Regions from separate parts of the Paenibacillus sp. OT2-17 genome, predicted to be linked through region 2. Evidence: riboswitches for the same ligand, from Rfam matches in the RefSeq annotation. Region 2 holds a riboswitch; the other holds the start of a gene.
The links. A riboswitch is a leader RNA that binds a small molecule or an ion and turns the genes downstream of it on or off. The one in region 2 is predicted to bind cyclic di-GMP.

Region 1: linked by a shared signal. The riboswitch ahead of GRP75_RS03850 (collagen binding domain-containing protein) and the one ahead of GRP75_RS14705 (glycosyl hydrolase) in region 2 are both predicted to bind cyclic di-GMP.

The regions. Positions count from the first base shown of each region.
Region 1 is NZ_WUDQ01000007.1:31,691-40,692, reverse strand. It holds gene GRP75_RS03885 (YcnI family copper-binding membrane protein) at 1-363, shown strand, start outside; gene GRP75_RS03880 (stalk domain-containing protein) at 600-1,847, shown strand; gene GRP75_RS03875 (winged helix-turn-helix transcriptional regulator) at 1,946-2,329, opposite strand; gene GRP75_RS03870 (NAD(P)H-dependent oxidoreductase) at 2,519-3,193, shown strand; gene GRP75_RS03865 (TIGR02328 family protein) at 3,298-3,678, opposite strand; gene GRP75_RS03860 (DUF445 domain-containing protein) at 3,712-4,968, opposite strand; gene GRP75_RS03855 (AraC family transcriptional regulator) at 5,562-6,443, shown strand; cyclic di-GMP riboswitch class I at 6,494-6,574, shown strand; gene GRP75_RS03850 (collagen binding domain-containing protein) at 6,767-9,002, shown strand, end outside.
Region 2 is NZ_WUDQ01000128.1:994-8,547, forward strand. It holds partial or broken gene GRP75_RS14700 (hypothetical protein) at 1-305, opposite strand, end outside; gene GRP75_RS14705 (glycosyl hydrolase) at 354-1,928, opposite strand; cyclic di-GMP riboswitch class I at 1,942-2,022, opposite strand; gene GRP75_RS14710 (sugar phosphate nucleotidyltransferase) at 2,178-3,554, opposite strand; gene GRP75_RS14715 (UDP-glucose dehydrogenase family protein) at 4,221-5,549, opposite strand; gene GRP75_RS14720 (glycosyltransferase) at 5,555-6,655, opposite strand; partial or broken gene GRP75_RS14725 (glycosyltransferase family 4 protein) at 6,684-7,554, opposite strand, start outside.

The sequences.
Region 1 (9,002 bases), on a different contig from region 2:
AATACCGCAGCAGCCTGGGACGCCTTCCAATATTATAGTGACGGAAGTATTGTGGAATGGACAGGCGACGAAGGAAGTAACAACCCTCATTCCATTACCGAAATCACGGCAGATGCCACGTCCCAAACTCCTGCCGCAGACAGCGGACACGATTCGGCGGGCACGGCAGCAGGCCATACGAGCACAGATACGGCTAAAGATAGTAGTAGCCCCGCACCTGCTTCTAACAATGCTGTAGAGGCTACACCTGCCGCTTCTGCTCCTGCCAGCTCTACTGCACAAACGACAGCACTCGTCCTCTCGATCATTGCAGTCGTTCTTGGTGTCGCAGCTGTCGGCATTGCACTCAAGCGCCGCAAGTAATCTGGGTTACGAATGAAGTTAAGATCGTTTTAAAAAGAAAAAGCTGACACCTAGTTAAAGGGGTCAGCTTTTTTGTATGAAAGAACACGATTAATATTCAGCTTTAATACATATTCAAATTCATCTCATCCTATTATTTCACATTCACCTTTCTATCATTTTTTTGGTAAAATGGTAGATACCTCACGATTCTAACATGATAGCATTGCAATCTATTGAGCATAGGAGATCATAGGATGAAAATCGTAAATAAGGCTCTGTTATCTAGCGCTATTTTCCTGAGTACCGCAGCGGGCATCTATAGCCCCTTGGCACAAGCCGAGACCGGCAAGATCAGCATTATGCTGGACGGATATCCATTACCGTTCCCCGTACAACCTGCCATGATGAACGGCACGACCATGGTTCCCTTTCGCGCTATTTCTGAGGCTCTCGGCATTACAGTGAAATGGGATCAAGCCAGCCAAAGCATCACTGCTACCAAAGCGCAAGGCTCTGCTACCAAACAGGTGGTTCTAAAGATGGGTAGCCGCAATGCCACAGTGGACGGACAAACGGTTCAACTAACAGCCGCTCCGCAAACCGTGCACGGCAGCACCATGATTCCGCTGGGCTTTTTCGGGCAGCAGTTTGGAGCCACGGTGAACTGGAACCAGGGAACACGGACGGTCTCCATTACATCGCCACGTGAAGCTATGTATACAGTAGGCTTCTATGCGCTGTCTTCCTTTGACCAAAAATCCAAAATACCGGATTTTAACGCAGTTGCCTTCGGCTGGAGTCGAATTGATACGAACGGACAATTTACGACAAACGGCAAAGAATACAAATGGCCTCAAGCCGCTGGAACCGTAACGCCGGAGTCCATTGTGCAGGAGGCAGACAGCCAGGGGACTTCCCCTTACCTGATGGTCTATTCCGGAGATGGCAATCACGAACTGACCAAGGTTTTGGAAAATGCGCAGCTTCAAGAACAAACCATTTCCCAAATCGTCAGTACCGCCACCGACAAACAATTTAAAGGCATTACGCTAGATCTGGAAGGATTGGGCTGGAGCGGCGATAAAGCCAAAGCGCGTTCAGACTACAACGCCTTTATTCAAAAGTTATCGGCCAAAGCGCATCAGGCTGGACTCAAGCTCACCGTCGTTCTACATCCGCTGAACAGCTCTTACTCTGGCTATGACTACAAAACGCTGGGCAATCTGGCGGACGATCTGATCATCATGGCCTATGATTACGGACAAAAGGCTACGCCTGAGCCTTTGGCTAAAGTGGATGAAGCCATACAACTGGCCTTGAAGGAAACCTCGCGGGACAAGCTCATTTTGGGGATTTCGATGGGTAGTGAAAAAGACAGCACCGTTAACGCCAAGATCGGTTTAGCCAAACGTTATGACCTCAAAGGAATCGCTATCTGGCGCTTGGGCATCATTGGAGAAACGGCCTGGGCGCAGATGAACGAAGCCATCGAGTTTAAATAAGTGTACATTTTATCTAAATAACCCAGACCTTATTCCGCCCGCTAATGATTTCTTATGCGTCTTCTATGAAATCATTTGGCGGGCTTTCTTCATGCCCTTTAACAAAAGTGCTTGCCTGATTTGGAAGTTGTCGTCACAGGCTCGCAACCCTGTTCTCCATAGAAGATCCCCCAGTCTCTCATAAAATCCAGCAACGGCCTTAACGTATCTCCCAACGGGGTAAGCGAGTATTCCACACGCGGTGGGTTCTCATTATAAATTTCACGGTGCACAATGCCATCTCTCTCCAGTTCACGCAACTGCAAGGTTAGCATCCGCTGTGTAATATTAGGTAAGGTCCGTCGAATTTCGTTATAGCGCCGCGGTCCTGTCGTCAAATGATACAAGATGACTCCCTTCCACTTGCCGCCTATAACCCCGACGGTTTTCGCTACCGGACATCCAAAATTAACGCTAACTGCATGTTCCATCTCCTGTGCCATGTATACCCCTTCTTTCTGTAGAATGTGTAAACCAATAGCCCCAGACGTATGACAAGGAACAAATATGTGCGTACTTGTTCCATGCAAAAACTTTCTATATGATAACTATATATTCGATATCAGCTCTCATTATAGTAGCAGAAAACCCATAGAGTACCAACTAAACCCATATCAAAAGGAGTACATTTTATGTCTAATACATCAGCTAAAAAACAGGAAATTCTGGACGCCTTTCTGTTCAGGCACGCCACGAAAGAATTCGATCCCAATCGCATCATACCAGAAGAGGATTTTCAGTTCATTCTCGAAACCGGGCGACTTTCTCCAAGCTCCGTTGGTTTTGAACCATGGCAGTTTGTAGTTGTACAAAATCAGGGATTGAGAGAAAAGCTGGCTGCAGTTTCCAGCGGCGGTCAAAAGCAGATTCCTGCGGCTAGCCACGTCGTCCTGATTTTGGCGCGCAAGGATGTTCGTTATGATTCTCCTTACGTGGAGTATATGTATAAAGAGGTTAAAGGTATGTCTGAGGAGGACTTTGCCTCACTGCCAGGCCGCTATAAGATTTTCCAGGGTGAAAATCAACGCTTACTGGAAAACGAACGTACGTTATTTGACTGGGCTTCCAAGCAAACCTACATTGCCTTAGGCAATATGATGACAGCGGCGGCTCAGATCGGTATTGATTCCTGTCCAATTGAGGGCTTTAACTACGATCAGGTGCATGCCATTTTGGAGGAAGAAGGACTGCTAGAAAACGGGCTGCTCGATATTTCAGTCATTGCTGCCTTCGGTTATCGCGCTCATGAACCCAAGCGGGAAAAATCCAGACAACCGCTGGAAAAGGTCACCCGCTGGATTCTGTAATCTAATATCCCGAGTCTCTCCCCCAAGCACTGAACACTGAAGCATCAAAAAAGCGGGCTTGCGGCACTTCATCTGAATGATGAACATACCGCAGCCCGTCTTTTTTAGGTCACTTCAATCTCTATTAAAATACCCTTGGAAGCCAGGTTATCCAGGCACTCCTTCATATACTCATCGTCATGCTCCACATATGCACCCGCGCCTGCCAGTTCCTCACCCAGCTCCGCCTCCCAAGGCTCACACTGCTTACCGCGATACAACGGCTGTTCCCATAGTGGATCAACATTGTACCCTCTGCTTTTCATTTCGTCCATAATGAGCCTATGATAGCGCACCAGCAGCATTGGGTGATAATCGAACACATAATTCACGGTGGCGTGTGGCTTGCCCCACCCATTCCCGCGCAGGGCACAGCACTCACGATGTTGCCCCAGCAGTTGCGGACGGGGTAACCTGTCGATTAAATGTTCATGCCAAAGCCTCATGCTTCCACAACCCTATCTGTAGCTTTTTCTGGTCTATTGGATTAGCATACGGATACCTGTCAGCACAATGCCGATCAGGAAGCCTGTAACTGCGCCGTTAATACGTATCCACTGCAAATCCTGTCCCAGTTTGTCCTCCATCAGTGCAATCAGGGATTTGTTATCCATTTTGTCTACATTTTCGCGTACCAAGTTACCAATTCGACTATGGTTGGCTTCCACCAGTCCAGTAATACCTTCCACAATTCGCACATTGATCTTGTCCAGCAGCTCGGTATTCCCTCTTAAATCAGTCAGCATCCGATCCAATAGCGGTAAAATATAGGTCTGCACATAGCTTCCGTCTTCCATGTAGTCCAATAAGCGTATACGCAGTTCTTCCATTTTGCCCAGCACTGACGCATCGCCTTCCCAGGCTTCAACAAGGCTATCCTTCCAGCCGTTCAACCCTTCCTGAACCGTATCTTTCGTCGCCAATCGGGTCACCTGTGTTCTCAGACCATCCAGCACGGCCTGGCGGCGCGGGTGCTCTTCCCTTTGCAGTTCTGCTACCTGATCCAGCAGGAAATGACGAATCATTTCACCCATACGCTCTTCGTTCAGATAGCCGAGGAATGCGTTCAAGGCAAACTGCATCAGCCCGCTCACCTGCAAACCGCTAACAGCCTGCATCCCTAAGGTGCCCAGCGTATAACCCGTTTCGGGTCGCAAAAGCCAGGACTCGGCTTGCTCCAGCGTGTAATCCAGTGCGCGGCGATCATAGCCCTTCTCGCTGGTTTGACGAGCAAGCGCCTCCAGCAGCGGTCCGGTGTCAAAGTCAGTCACCTGCCGCTTGAGCTCTGCCACGATGACCGGAGCCAATTCCGCGAGCGGGAGCGACTGGACGAGACGCTTGGCAAGAACATCTATGGATGCCGCCGCCTCCGGCGTGCGCATTCCTTTTTCCACACCGCCCAGTACCAAATCGGCCAAACGAATATCTGCAATTTTAGACGCAATGCTGTCTTTGTTTAGCAGGTTATTTTCCACGGTACTCACCAATGCATTCGTGAGCTTGTCCCTATTTTTAGGAAGCAGCGCCGTATGTGGTATCGGAATGCCTAGCGGATGACGGAACAAAGCAGTGACAGCGAACCAGTCTGCCAGTCCCCCTACAAGTCCTGCCTCAAAAGCTCCGGCTAATAAACGAGCCCAGCCATATTGCTGGAAGGGCAATGTGGCTGCAAAGCCTGCCCCTAGAATAACGAGCGACCAAGCCGCTGCGGTTTTCGTACTTTTTGGTTTTCCCATCCTGTAATCCTCCAAACTGACTGTCGAGTAAGTAAAGCACTATACCTGTATTACCCATCATATCATTGCCCGTGTCATTTCCAAAGTTGAAAGCACTTTTGATGAAACGCGCAAGGGCACTTTTTGCGTAATTTTTTATGCATATATCTCTCTTTTTTACATTCATGTTTGTGAACAAAATCACAGTACTGGGCCCAAACTCTTATTTTCAATAATAAGCCTTACGAACCATTTTAACAAAACCAAGTCCCAATTTTTTTAAACCGAAAGGAGAAGTGAACAAGAAAGTTGAATGGGCATAAGATACCTTTTTTCAGTACCATTTTGGTATTTGACCTCAGAAAGGATTTGAATCCATGATAACCCCAGATTCTTTCAACAGCATTCGACTTTTTCATATGGATTATCAGATTAAATATCCATAAAAAGCGAGACTCCCATAAAGCTCACACACATAATTTGATATATAGACATATTTGTTGTGATAAAATAAACTTTTATAAATAGGAAATCATGTTTAATCAGCCATTATATATTGGTAAATCAAACCAAGATATGCTAGATAAAATTGCTTTTTTGTAAAGGAATTGAATATGACAACAGACCAAAAAAACAACGTGGGCCTCTGGAATGGCGATCCGGTCGTAATTGTACGCACTCCCTCCGCTTTTGCCAAGCAATCCCTTTTATATATCCAGGAATTAGGCTACTTCCAAAAAACTTCTGCTTTTACGATGGAAAGGAAAGAACTTGCCTCTTTTTTGCTTGTCTTTACGTTGTCTGGTAAGGGAGAATTACTGTACCGGGGCAAGAAATATATCATAAAACCTCAAGATTTGTTCTTTATTAATTGCGAGGAATATGTTCAATACAGCACCTCCGGTCATGAATCCTGGGAGTATATCAGCCTGTACCTGTATGGCAACCTGATCGAAAATTTTTACGAACAATTTGCCAAGCATAATAAACCGGTCATTTCCATGCATAATCCGCATATTATATTGGATAAGCTCCATGCTCTGATTTGCGGGCAGTCTGACAGAAGTCTTTCCGCTGAGCTGCTAACGTCCAGGCTCATTGGTGAAATACTAATGTGCATTTTGCAACATCCCTATGATCATCCGCATGTGAATGCTGAAACCCTCAGCGAAGTACGCCGGGTACAACAATATTTGGATCAGTCCTACTGTGAGCGAATAACACTGGACTCGCTGGCAGACATGTTTGAATTAAACAAGTTTAATCTGGCTAAAAATTTCAAAAAGCAGATCGGTTTCTCTCCGATTGATTATCTCATTAATGTCCGTATCACAGCCGCTCAAAGCTGGCTTAAAACCAGTGACATGTCCATTGTGGATATCGCAAGGTACGTAGGGATTCCCAATACGAGCCATTTTATTAACCTATTCAAGGAGCATGTAGGAGAAACACCTCATTCCTTCCGCAAAAAATGGGGGAACCGTTCCAAGTTGTAAATGAGAGGTTACATGAAATCAGTTTGATAGATGATAGACGCACAAGCTATTCAAGTTAATGGCAAAACTGTCGAAAGGCAGTGACGCAAAACTATAGGGCCTTCCTATCCGGATGGCAGCCAGCTACCAGATGAACGAGCTTTTTATTATGTCTTTTTTACATAGATCCATCACAAATTGCTATGCCTCTCTCGAAGAAAGCCCTGATCGCTATGATCAGGGCTTTTTTTCTATTGGGATAGTCATGTCTGCCTAGCATGCTGAATATACTATTTCGAACGAAGCATTGCCATATTACGATGAATAGGAGAATCACTTGGAGCATGAGAACAAAAATAAATGTAATGATCATTGCCTTATTGCTCATTGTCCAAAGCTTTTTCAGCGCAACGCTGGCTTACGCAGATGCTCCAGCCCCAGAACTGCCGCAGAGTGCTGTATCTGATCCTACACCTACCGTTACAGATGCTGTATACGTTGTCCCAAACCTTGAACCTCCTGGGGAGATTCCTTCAAACACGGTCCCCTTCGTTCAAGGAGCAGTCAGTTCAAAGTCTCAACATGATGCAGCTCCGCAGAGCATATTAACGAAGTTGAGCCTGACAGACGAAGCAGGGCGTGTCATTGATGCGGTATATAGTCCAGACAGCCAATTCGACATCGGATCAGCCATCCAACTAGGCTATGAATGGGAGCTTCCTGACAATACCTATAAATCAGGGGACACCTTCATCTTTCATTTACCAGAACAGTTTGTCATCTACACTGATATCTCATCTCCGTTAGTCACTACCGACGGAACCGTGGGATACTTCACAGTAGATCGTCAGGGCAAGGTGATCATGACCTTTAACCAATATGTAGAGAATCACTCCAATGTCAGCGGCAAACTACAAGTTAAAACCGAGTTTACGAAAGAAACGGTGAAAGGCAGTACAGAGATCATCATTGCGATTCCGATCAAAGGCGGGGTACAAACGGTCATCGTGAATGTAAAACCCCAGTCAGGACCAACCCTAAGCAAACAAGGGAAAATAGAGGGCACCAATCAGATCGACTGGACCATTGATGTGAACAAACAACTAAACACCGTAAAGCATGCCCTCATCACCGATCCAATTCCTTCAGGGCTGGAACTCAGAAGAGACTCTATCCGGCTCTATCATCTACAAGTCAATATCGACGGCTCGACCGTTGTTCGAGACCTAGTGAATGCAAGTGAATATGCCATTGAAGCAGATCAAGCCGGGACAGGGTTTGTGATTCGTTTTCAAGACGATAGCATTAACACGGCCTATCAGATTCAATATTCCACGCGTATTATTGGCGATAAAACTCGTTTCTCCAACACAGCAACGCTTTCAGGAGATGCGATAGAGAACGTTGTTGCTACCGCTACTGTTCAGGTGGAACGTGGTGAATTTTTGTCCAAAAAGGTTGAAAAATATGATCATGCCACACAAACACTCTCGTGGGCCATAAGATATAACTTTAGCGAGACAAAAATCCCCGAAGCCAAAGCTCTTTTAATTGATCATTTCAATAAAACTCAAGAATTGCTGCCCGGTTCTTTGAAAGTATTTAAGGGAAACACACTGGAGGAGCTCCCATCGTGGGCGTATACTGTCATCCCAGTTGATTATCCGGACCGCAACGGCTTCAAACTTCAATTCAACTTCGACGTAGATTCAGCCTATACCATCCGATACCAGACTCAAGCCAGAGGCCGTGTCTATGATAATGGAAAAGTTATAAACATCATAACCTCGGATGGAACGCAGAAGATTGTATCGACGGAAATCATAAGCGGAGTTATGACTAAAATGTATGACACACCCAATTACAACACCAAAATCATACCTTGGGTGATTACCATCAATACAGACTTGTACATCATGAAAAATATTGTCATTCAGGATGTGTTTCCAAACGGGGGCTTGGCTTTGTTACCGGACACCCTGAAAATTCAAAGTGTTGACGGAACAACGGAGCTACGTGCGCCCACGGATTATGAGCTGGTTCCGCTATCACAGGACTATAAACAAGGATTTACGCTCATTTTTCATAAAGCCATTCAGAAGGCTTATACAATCAAGTATTCAACCACCTATAATAATGACTGGAAAACGGATACGACGAAGCCCGAGTTTCGTAATAAATCCCATATAGAATACCAGTTTGAAGACGGAGAAAGATCATCGCAAGGAGTGGAGTGCCCGATCTGGCCGGACTTTATGACACAACGAAACGGTGCCAAGCAAGGAAGCTATAATGCAACCTCCAAGCTCATTACCTGGGACATTAAAGCTAACTACAATCGCAAGATTCTGAATCACGCGGAAGTGAGAGACCCCTTGTTGCAAGGTCAGAAGTTACTGCCCGCCTCCGTAAAAGTATACGATATGACCTTGCTGGGATGGTGGGATGGCGTACAAAAAGGGGCTGAAATCCCGGCAGATCAATACACCATTATTCCTCCCTCCGAGCAAAATGGTAATGAATTGCGTATCCAGTTCAAGGAGCAGATACAGACTCCCTACTGGATTACCTTTCAAACTT
Region 2 (7,554 bases):
ACCGGAACTGTTGTACTCTCTGCTTCCGACAATGCTGACAATGATCCTTTAGCAGACGATTCGGTAGAGGCAGCTGCTGTAGAAATATCGATATTATCCCTACCGACCACACCTTTGAATTCCGCTGAAGAGTCATCCCTCTGACCCAGCTTCCATACTGGACTGGCAGCCGCTACTTTATCCGTCTGCAATTCTGCGCTTCTTGAAGGCGTGTATATAAACCAAGCGATCATCGCTATAGCTACGACCGCTAGTAGTCCAGATAAAACTACTGAATACCTATGGGATAACCATTTTTTTATCATATGATCCACCCTCTCTCCTCAAATTTTTTGACCGGGAAAGAGTATCAATCAAGGAAGAAACAAAGCGTTTCCGGGAATCACCGCTTTCGCTTCATGCTGACTTTCCCACATTAGACGTGCCATCGCGTCGCCTTTTTCATCATAGTATTCCACTTTTAAATCTACCATTTTGCCTGCTTCCAAAGTAATACTACCTTTACGCTCTGTCCAGCTTTGTTTGAACCAGCTGTCAATAACCAACTTGCCGTCTACCCATACACGGATACCGTCATCGGATATCGTTGTGAACGTATAGGTCTCGCTATATTGCGGTTTGATTTTACCCGTCCAGCGAACCGAGAACTGATCGGCATTCACCTTTGGATCAGCTGCATTGGCACGCCAGTTGTAGTCCAGCTTGCTATCTGTACGGATCAAAGCAGGACTTCCGCTCAAATTCATATTGTTAAAATATTCGCCCTGCAGCCCGTTCACATATACCACATCAGGAACGGAAGGAGGAGTCGGAGCCGGGATAGGCTCACTTTGTCCCTCGTCCGGTAAGGTCGGTACGTCTGTCCCAGGTTGTTCGATTGCTGCCAGCCCATTTTTCACATCATCCCGCGTCAAACTCTTCGAATCATTCATATAATCCTGAATTTGATTTGTTGTGTTATTCTCAGTCAGCATCTTGCCCCAAGTCATGGAATATACCCATTTAGGTTGAGCCTGCAATACCTCAGAACTAGGCATCTCACCGTGCTCCCCAATGGCAATCGGCTTATTCCGTGCCAACCCGAGCAGACCTTCGTAATGACTTTGCTTAAAATCATTGTTGTAAATGTCTACTGCCAAAATGTCCACTTTGTCATCCCCCGGGTATTTCGGGGTATATGGGACGGTATACGAATTGGGAGCATTCGGACTCCATACCCACAGCAGATTGTTCAATTGATGTGTGTTTGTAAAACGGTCGTACATGATATTCCATAGCTGATTGAAATTATTTTTGTTTCCCCACCAGAACCAGTCACCATTCATTTCGTGGTAAGGTCTCCACAAAACCGGAACCCCTGCATCACGAAGCTGCTTTAACGATACAGCGACCTTATCCAGATCGGCAATGAGGAGGTTATACTGCGCAGTACCTGGAGTCACGTATTTGTTGAACTCTGCCTGACTTACTTTCGCCTGTACATTGGCCCAAGTCAGTGGCCTACCTGGTAGCGCTTCATGAAAAGTCATTGTCACAATACCACCGGATCTGTCCCAACGGATAGCACTATCGACGACATTTTTACGTTGTGCTGCTTCCGTAGCGTCAGATTGACCAGAGATAGCTCCCATCTCATAGCCGTGTACACCAACATATGCCTGACTGATTTTTTGGACCTTGTTACTTAATTCATCTGGACTTTCCAAATAATCATGCTGACCGGTGACTATTTTTTTCCCTGAGATGTTGAGTAAATAATTGTATAGTTCACGGGCCTGAGTAGAAGCGTCCGAATTAACAGGTTGTAATGAAGCGGCATTCGCCACCGACAGAGAATCTCCAAAACCGACGGGCAACAATGAAAAAAGCATAACAACGGGGAGTACATGACGTATCAGTCGATACAGAGGAATAAAATTGAATCTCACTTTCGCTCTTCCTTTCGGTAGCCAGGCTGCCATCCTTGTGGAAGGCCCTTTAGCTTTGCGTACCTGCCTTTCGACAGGGCTGCGTTTATCGTTGGAAGGAGTTTGGATTCCTTCTTACCCTAAGTATCGACTTTTTTTTACCAAAATTTAATAGGTCATGTTCATGAATTTACAGGTTTTCGCCCAATTTCGACAGTTTAGGCTATGAATTTTCATGAATTCGTCTTTTTTTCGTTTTTACGAAAATAATTAGGAGATAAATTGGTGACGGGAAATTTCATTCCAATCCATACAAAAGCGGACAATATCCTCTTCAACCAACTCAGAGCCAGTCTGCACCTCAATAAAATCCACATCGGTCACTGCCAAAATGCTATGCTTCGTCCCTTCAGGGATACGTACTACGTCACCAGCCTTCACTTTGTGCAGCTTCTCATTCAAAATAATTTCCGCTTCACCGCTAATAATGGTCCAGATTTCACTTCGTTTGAAATGAAGCTGGTAGCTGATATTTTTGCCTTTCCGTACGCGGATTCGTTTGGTCAATACCTCGTTACCCTCGTCATACTTGACATAATCCACAACCCGATACTGTCCCCAACGACGTTCTTCATACATTGGACGCTGATCATGAGCCTTGAGCACTTCCTTAATACGAGGACTTTCTGCCTTATTGGTCACAAGAATGCCATCCGGGCTAGCGGCTACGATCAGATCATTCGTTCCAATGATCGCCACAGGAATGTCTAACTCGTTAATAAGGCTCGTATTGACGCAATCCTCCGTTACTACACCTCTGCCCACTTGTTGATTAGACATTTCTTCTGTGAGTGTATTCCAGGTACCCAAATCCTTCCAAAAACCATCATACGGAAGAACTACGATGTCCTTTTCCTTCTCGACTACTTCATAGTCAAAGCTGATTTTTTCCAGAGATGCGTATTGCTTTTGCATTTCTTCATAATTAAGTGGCAACCCCTTGGATGCCAAGATATCCAGCAAATAACTTAATTTGAATGCAAAAACCCCGCAGTTCCATAGAGCATTGCGTTCAATCAGACGCTCCGCCTGCTCCCGGTCGGGTTTCTCTTGAAAATGGCTCACTTCACGGTAGCCTGTGCTACCTTGAGTGGCATCGTTTTTCGGAATAATGTAACCATATTTCTCTGAAGGATAGGAAGGGACAACTCCGATTAAAGCAAGCTTGCCTTCACTCTCCTGAAGCGTATGTTCCAGCTGGGCTACGGAAGCGAAGAAAGCATCCTCAACATAAGGATCTACAGGCAATATTGCTATAATTTCATCAGGTGAAACACCTGCAATGGAATATAGATAAGTCGCTGTCAGCGCAATCGCAGGAAAGGTGTCTCTGCGTTCCGGCTCAACAATGATGCGTGTATTCGGCCCGACCTGACTCTGGATCATTTCGACCTGTGCTCTCCCTGTCGCAATAAACGAGGATTCTGATAATCCGTTGTCTCCCAATTGTCTCCATACCCGCTGTACCATGGATTCAGAAATCCCCTCCGGGTTCTCCAGTACCTTCAAAAATTGTTTGGAACGGGAATCGTTGGACAAAGGCCATAATCTTTTACCGGAACCACCAGACAAAAGTACGAGCTTCATAACTCTCCACTTCCTCTCTATATTGGTTGGATGATCGTTCTGATGATGAGTTGACTACCCGCTACGGTATGAATTTAATCTTATGATCGCTGTTGGACCGGGATTCACTCGATTATATAAAATCGTATATAGGTTTGAATCCCACTAAGCTTATGCTTCCGATGCGAGCTTTCCTTTGGAAAGCTTTCAGGCGAACGCTCCGCTTCTCCAGATTCAAATCCATCCCTGCGCTACTCAAAAATGCATCATGCCGATCATACCGTTTATTGCAAAAGGCACGACCGGACATTATTAAGTCCGGTCAGCCTGTAAAATCTCACGTTTGGCGTTTACCTGCCTTGCTTCACAGGAGCGGCGCCGCGGTACAGCCGCATGGCGCTTTGATCGGAAGGAGCGGCATCAACCGCGCCGCTCCTTCTGATCTGCCCTTCTACTCCCCCCATAAGGTGGGAGTTTAAAAATTGTGACTCCACGGCGAAAAGCAGCGGAGCGGGCAGAATTGTTCTGGAGAAGCGTCAGCGTTTGCCTTTATCCCCGGATTTTAACCTTTGAATGTTTTATATAATCCAGAAAATCCGGGGGTAACAGCAATCGGAAGAACAATCTGCACGCGCAGCGCCTTCAGCGCCTCCAACACCGCCACAGTCACTTTTTAATCTGTCACTTTTAAACTTCCACTTTATCCCGATTCCACCCACTCATCCGCGGACGACCCACGGAGTAGTATTCCAGCCCGGAGCCTTGGATCTGTTCCTCACCGAATACGTTACGACCGTCAATGAGAACCGGTTTGTGCAGAATGGAGGCCAGTTGTACGAGATCAACTTTTTTGAACTCTTCCCAATCAGTCAACAGGCACACAGCGTCGCTACCTTCAGCGGCTTGCTGTGGGGATGAGCACCACATAATATTCGGGTGATCCACGCGCTCCTTGAATTTATCCATCGCAATGGGATCATACAGCTTGACAATAGCGCCTGCCTGAATGAGCGTTTCTACGATTTCCAGTGCTGGAGCTTCGCGGATGTCATCTGTATTGGGCTTGAAGGCGAGGCCCCAAATGCCAATGGACACACCGTTCAGTTGACCCAGCGATTCGCGCAGCTTGGATACAATCATAAAGCGCTGGTCGGTATTCACCTCGACCACCGATTTCAACAACTTAAATTCATAGTCTACATTACCTGCAATTTGGATAAGCGCATTTGTGTCTTTTGGAAAGCAAGAGCCACCATACCCGATCCCTGCTTGTAGGAAAGAGGAACCAATCCGTTTGTCCATACCCATACCGTCAGCCACACAGGTTACATCGGCGCCAACCTTTTCGCAAATATTAGCGATTTCGTTAATGAACGAAATTTTAGTTGCCAGAAACGCATTGGACGCGTATTTGATCATTTCAGCACTACGGATATCCGTCACATAGATTTTATCCGTGAAGACCTGATGCAGAGTGACCATGGTTTCACGCAATCCTGTATTGTCCAAACCAATAATGATGCGATCCGGATGAAGCGTATCATTGATGGCTGAGCCTTCTCTCAGGAACTCCGGCGCGGAGACGATATCGAAAGACAAACTCGTGTGACGAGCCAACACGTCCTTAATCTTTTCGTTCGTTCCGACAGGTACAGTACTCTTGGTCATAATAATCTTATACCCGTTCATGGCTTTCCCAACATCAGCGGCCGCCTGTTCAATGTACGACAAATTCGCCTCGCCGTTAGCCAGAGAAGGCGTACCTACCGCCAAAATTACGATATCCGAGCGGCGTACCGCATCGGCCAAATCCGAGGTGAACTCCAACCGGCCCGCTTCCAGATTCAACGCGATCAATTCCTCAATACCCGGTTCATAAATCGGAGATTCTGCCCGGTTCAACATGTCGATTTTGTGCTGCTCCAGATCGACACAAATCACCTCATTACCTTTTTGCGCAAAACATACACCCGAGACGAGCCCAACGTATCCAGTACCGATTACAGCCAGCTTCATTCCGTTCATCCTCCTTTTAGAAAGTTCACATAGGCTTGTTCTACATACTTTTTTAATTGATCCTTGAAGTTTTCTTCATCAAATTTGCGGGCATGGGTAATGATATCGTCCACATTCCATGCATGTTGCTCAACCTTTTCGACGGCCTCCAGCACATCCTCTACTTGATGCTTGCGGAAAAATACGCCGTTCACATGAGGAACAATCGTATCCAGCGCTCCCCCACCCTGAAAAGCGATGACAGGCCGTCCGGCCGCATTCGCCTCCAAAGGCGTAATACCGAAGTCCTCTTCACCCGGAAAAACGAGCGCTCGGCATTCTGCCATCAGCTTGTTAACCTCTTCATCCTCAAGCCTGCCGAGGAACTCAATATTCGGGGCAGCCATACCTTCGAGTCGTTTACGGTCTGGTCCTTCACCCACAATGCGCAGCTTGAGACCGTTACGTTTGAATGCTTCGATCGCGAGATCGATGCGCTTGTAGGACACCAATCGGGATACGATCAGGTAATAGTCACCGATGTTTGTAGCGCGTTTAAAACGGGATGTATTAATAGGTGGAAAAATCACATCCGAATCCCTTTGGTAATAGTGCAAAATTCTTCGTTTAACAACCGAAGAGTTGGCAACAAACTGGTCTACGTTGCGAGAAGTTTTGGCATCCCATGTTTTCAACCGGTTCATGTACAGCTTGAGCATGTTTTTGAGCAGGTTGGATTTGGACTGCCGGGCCATATATGTATCGTAATCCCAGGCAAACCGCATCGGTGTGTGACAATAACAAATGTGAAACGTATGTTTGGGTACCTGGATGCTTTTCATAAATGCACTGCTGGAGCTTAAAACAATGTCGAAATCCCTAAAATCAAAATCACGGATAGCAATGGGATACAGCGGCAGCACTCCTTTGAAGTTGTCCTTCACCCCTGGGACTTTTTGTAGCCAAGTGGCTCTAATATCCGCATCCTTCAAGTTACGCGACAGGCGGTCGTCGCTGAACACCGTTGTGAAGATAGGAGCCTCCGGATACATATCGTGGAATACCTCTACTACCCTTTCCGCTCCGCCCATTTGGATTAAGTAATCGTGTGCTATCGCTATTTTCATCTGAATCATCCTTTAACGCGAATGTCGGTCAGACTCCTGCCAACAAACCCTTATAGTAATGAACTATATCCTTAACTGTGTTCTCGATGACAAAATGCTTTTTGACCCGTTCCATCCCTCTCTCACCCATCTGCTGACGTTCTTGTGGATGCTCCAACATCCAGCGGATGGCTTCTTCCAGCTTAGCCGGATCACCCGGTTCAATAAGCAGCCCGGTTTCATGGGGTACCACCGTTTCCTTGGGTCCACCCTCATTGGAAGCAATCACTGGGAGACCCGCAGCCATGCCTTCAATAATGACCTGACCGAATGGTTCTGGTGTAATAGAGGTATGAATCAGCAAATCACAACGCTGCATCAGGCCTTGAATGTCATCGACGTGTCCCAACAGATTGACGTTAGCCAACCCGTATTCGCGCATCGTGGACTCTAATCGTTGCTTGTATTCCTCTTCTCCGAACAACGCATCTCCAGCCAGCCAGAATTTCACGCGCTGATCCGGTAAAAAGGAGCGTGCCGCTTCCAGTAAAATATGCTGTCCCTTCCATTCCGCCAATCTGCCGACCAATACGACGTTAAACGAGTCATCACCACGTGAATCCGCAGCCGTGTCACGTGCTGTAATTGCTTTGGCAAAAGCGGAATAAACGACAAGCGTCTTTTTGTCCGGGGGTAACTCCAACGCACTCAGCGTGGACTTGGAATTAGCAATCACTCCGTTGGGCAAAAAGCGGGACATCAGCCGAATCCCTTTGGCCACAATCGGCTTCAGATACGGCGGACCGATGTGGTCACGGATATGCCAGATCAAGGGCAGCTTCGCCGATTTGGCGGCTACTGTACCATACAGTGCAGACTTGAGCGAGTTCGTGTGAACGCACACGACCTTTTCCTCACGC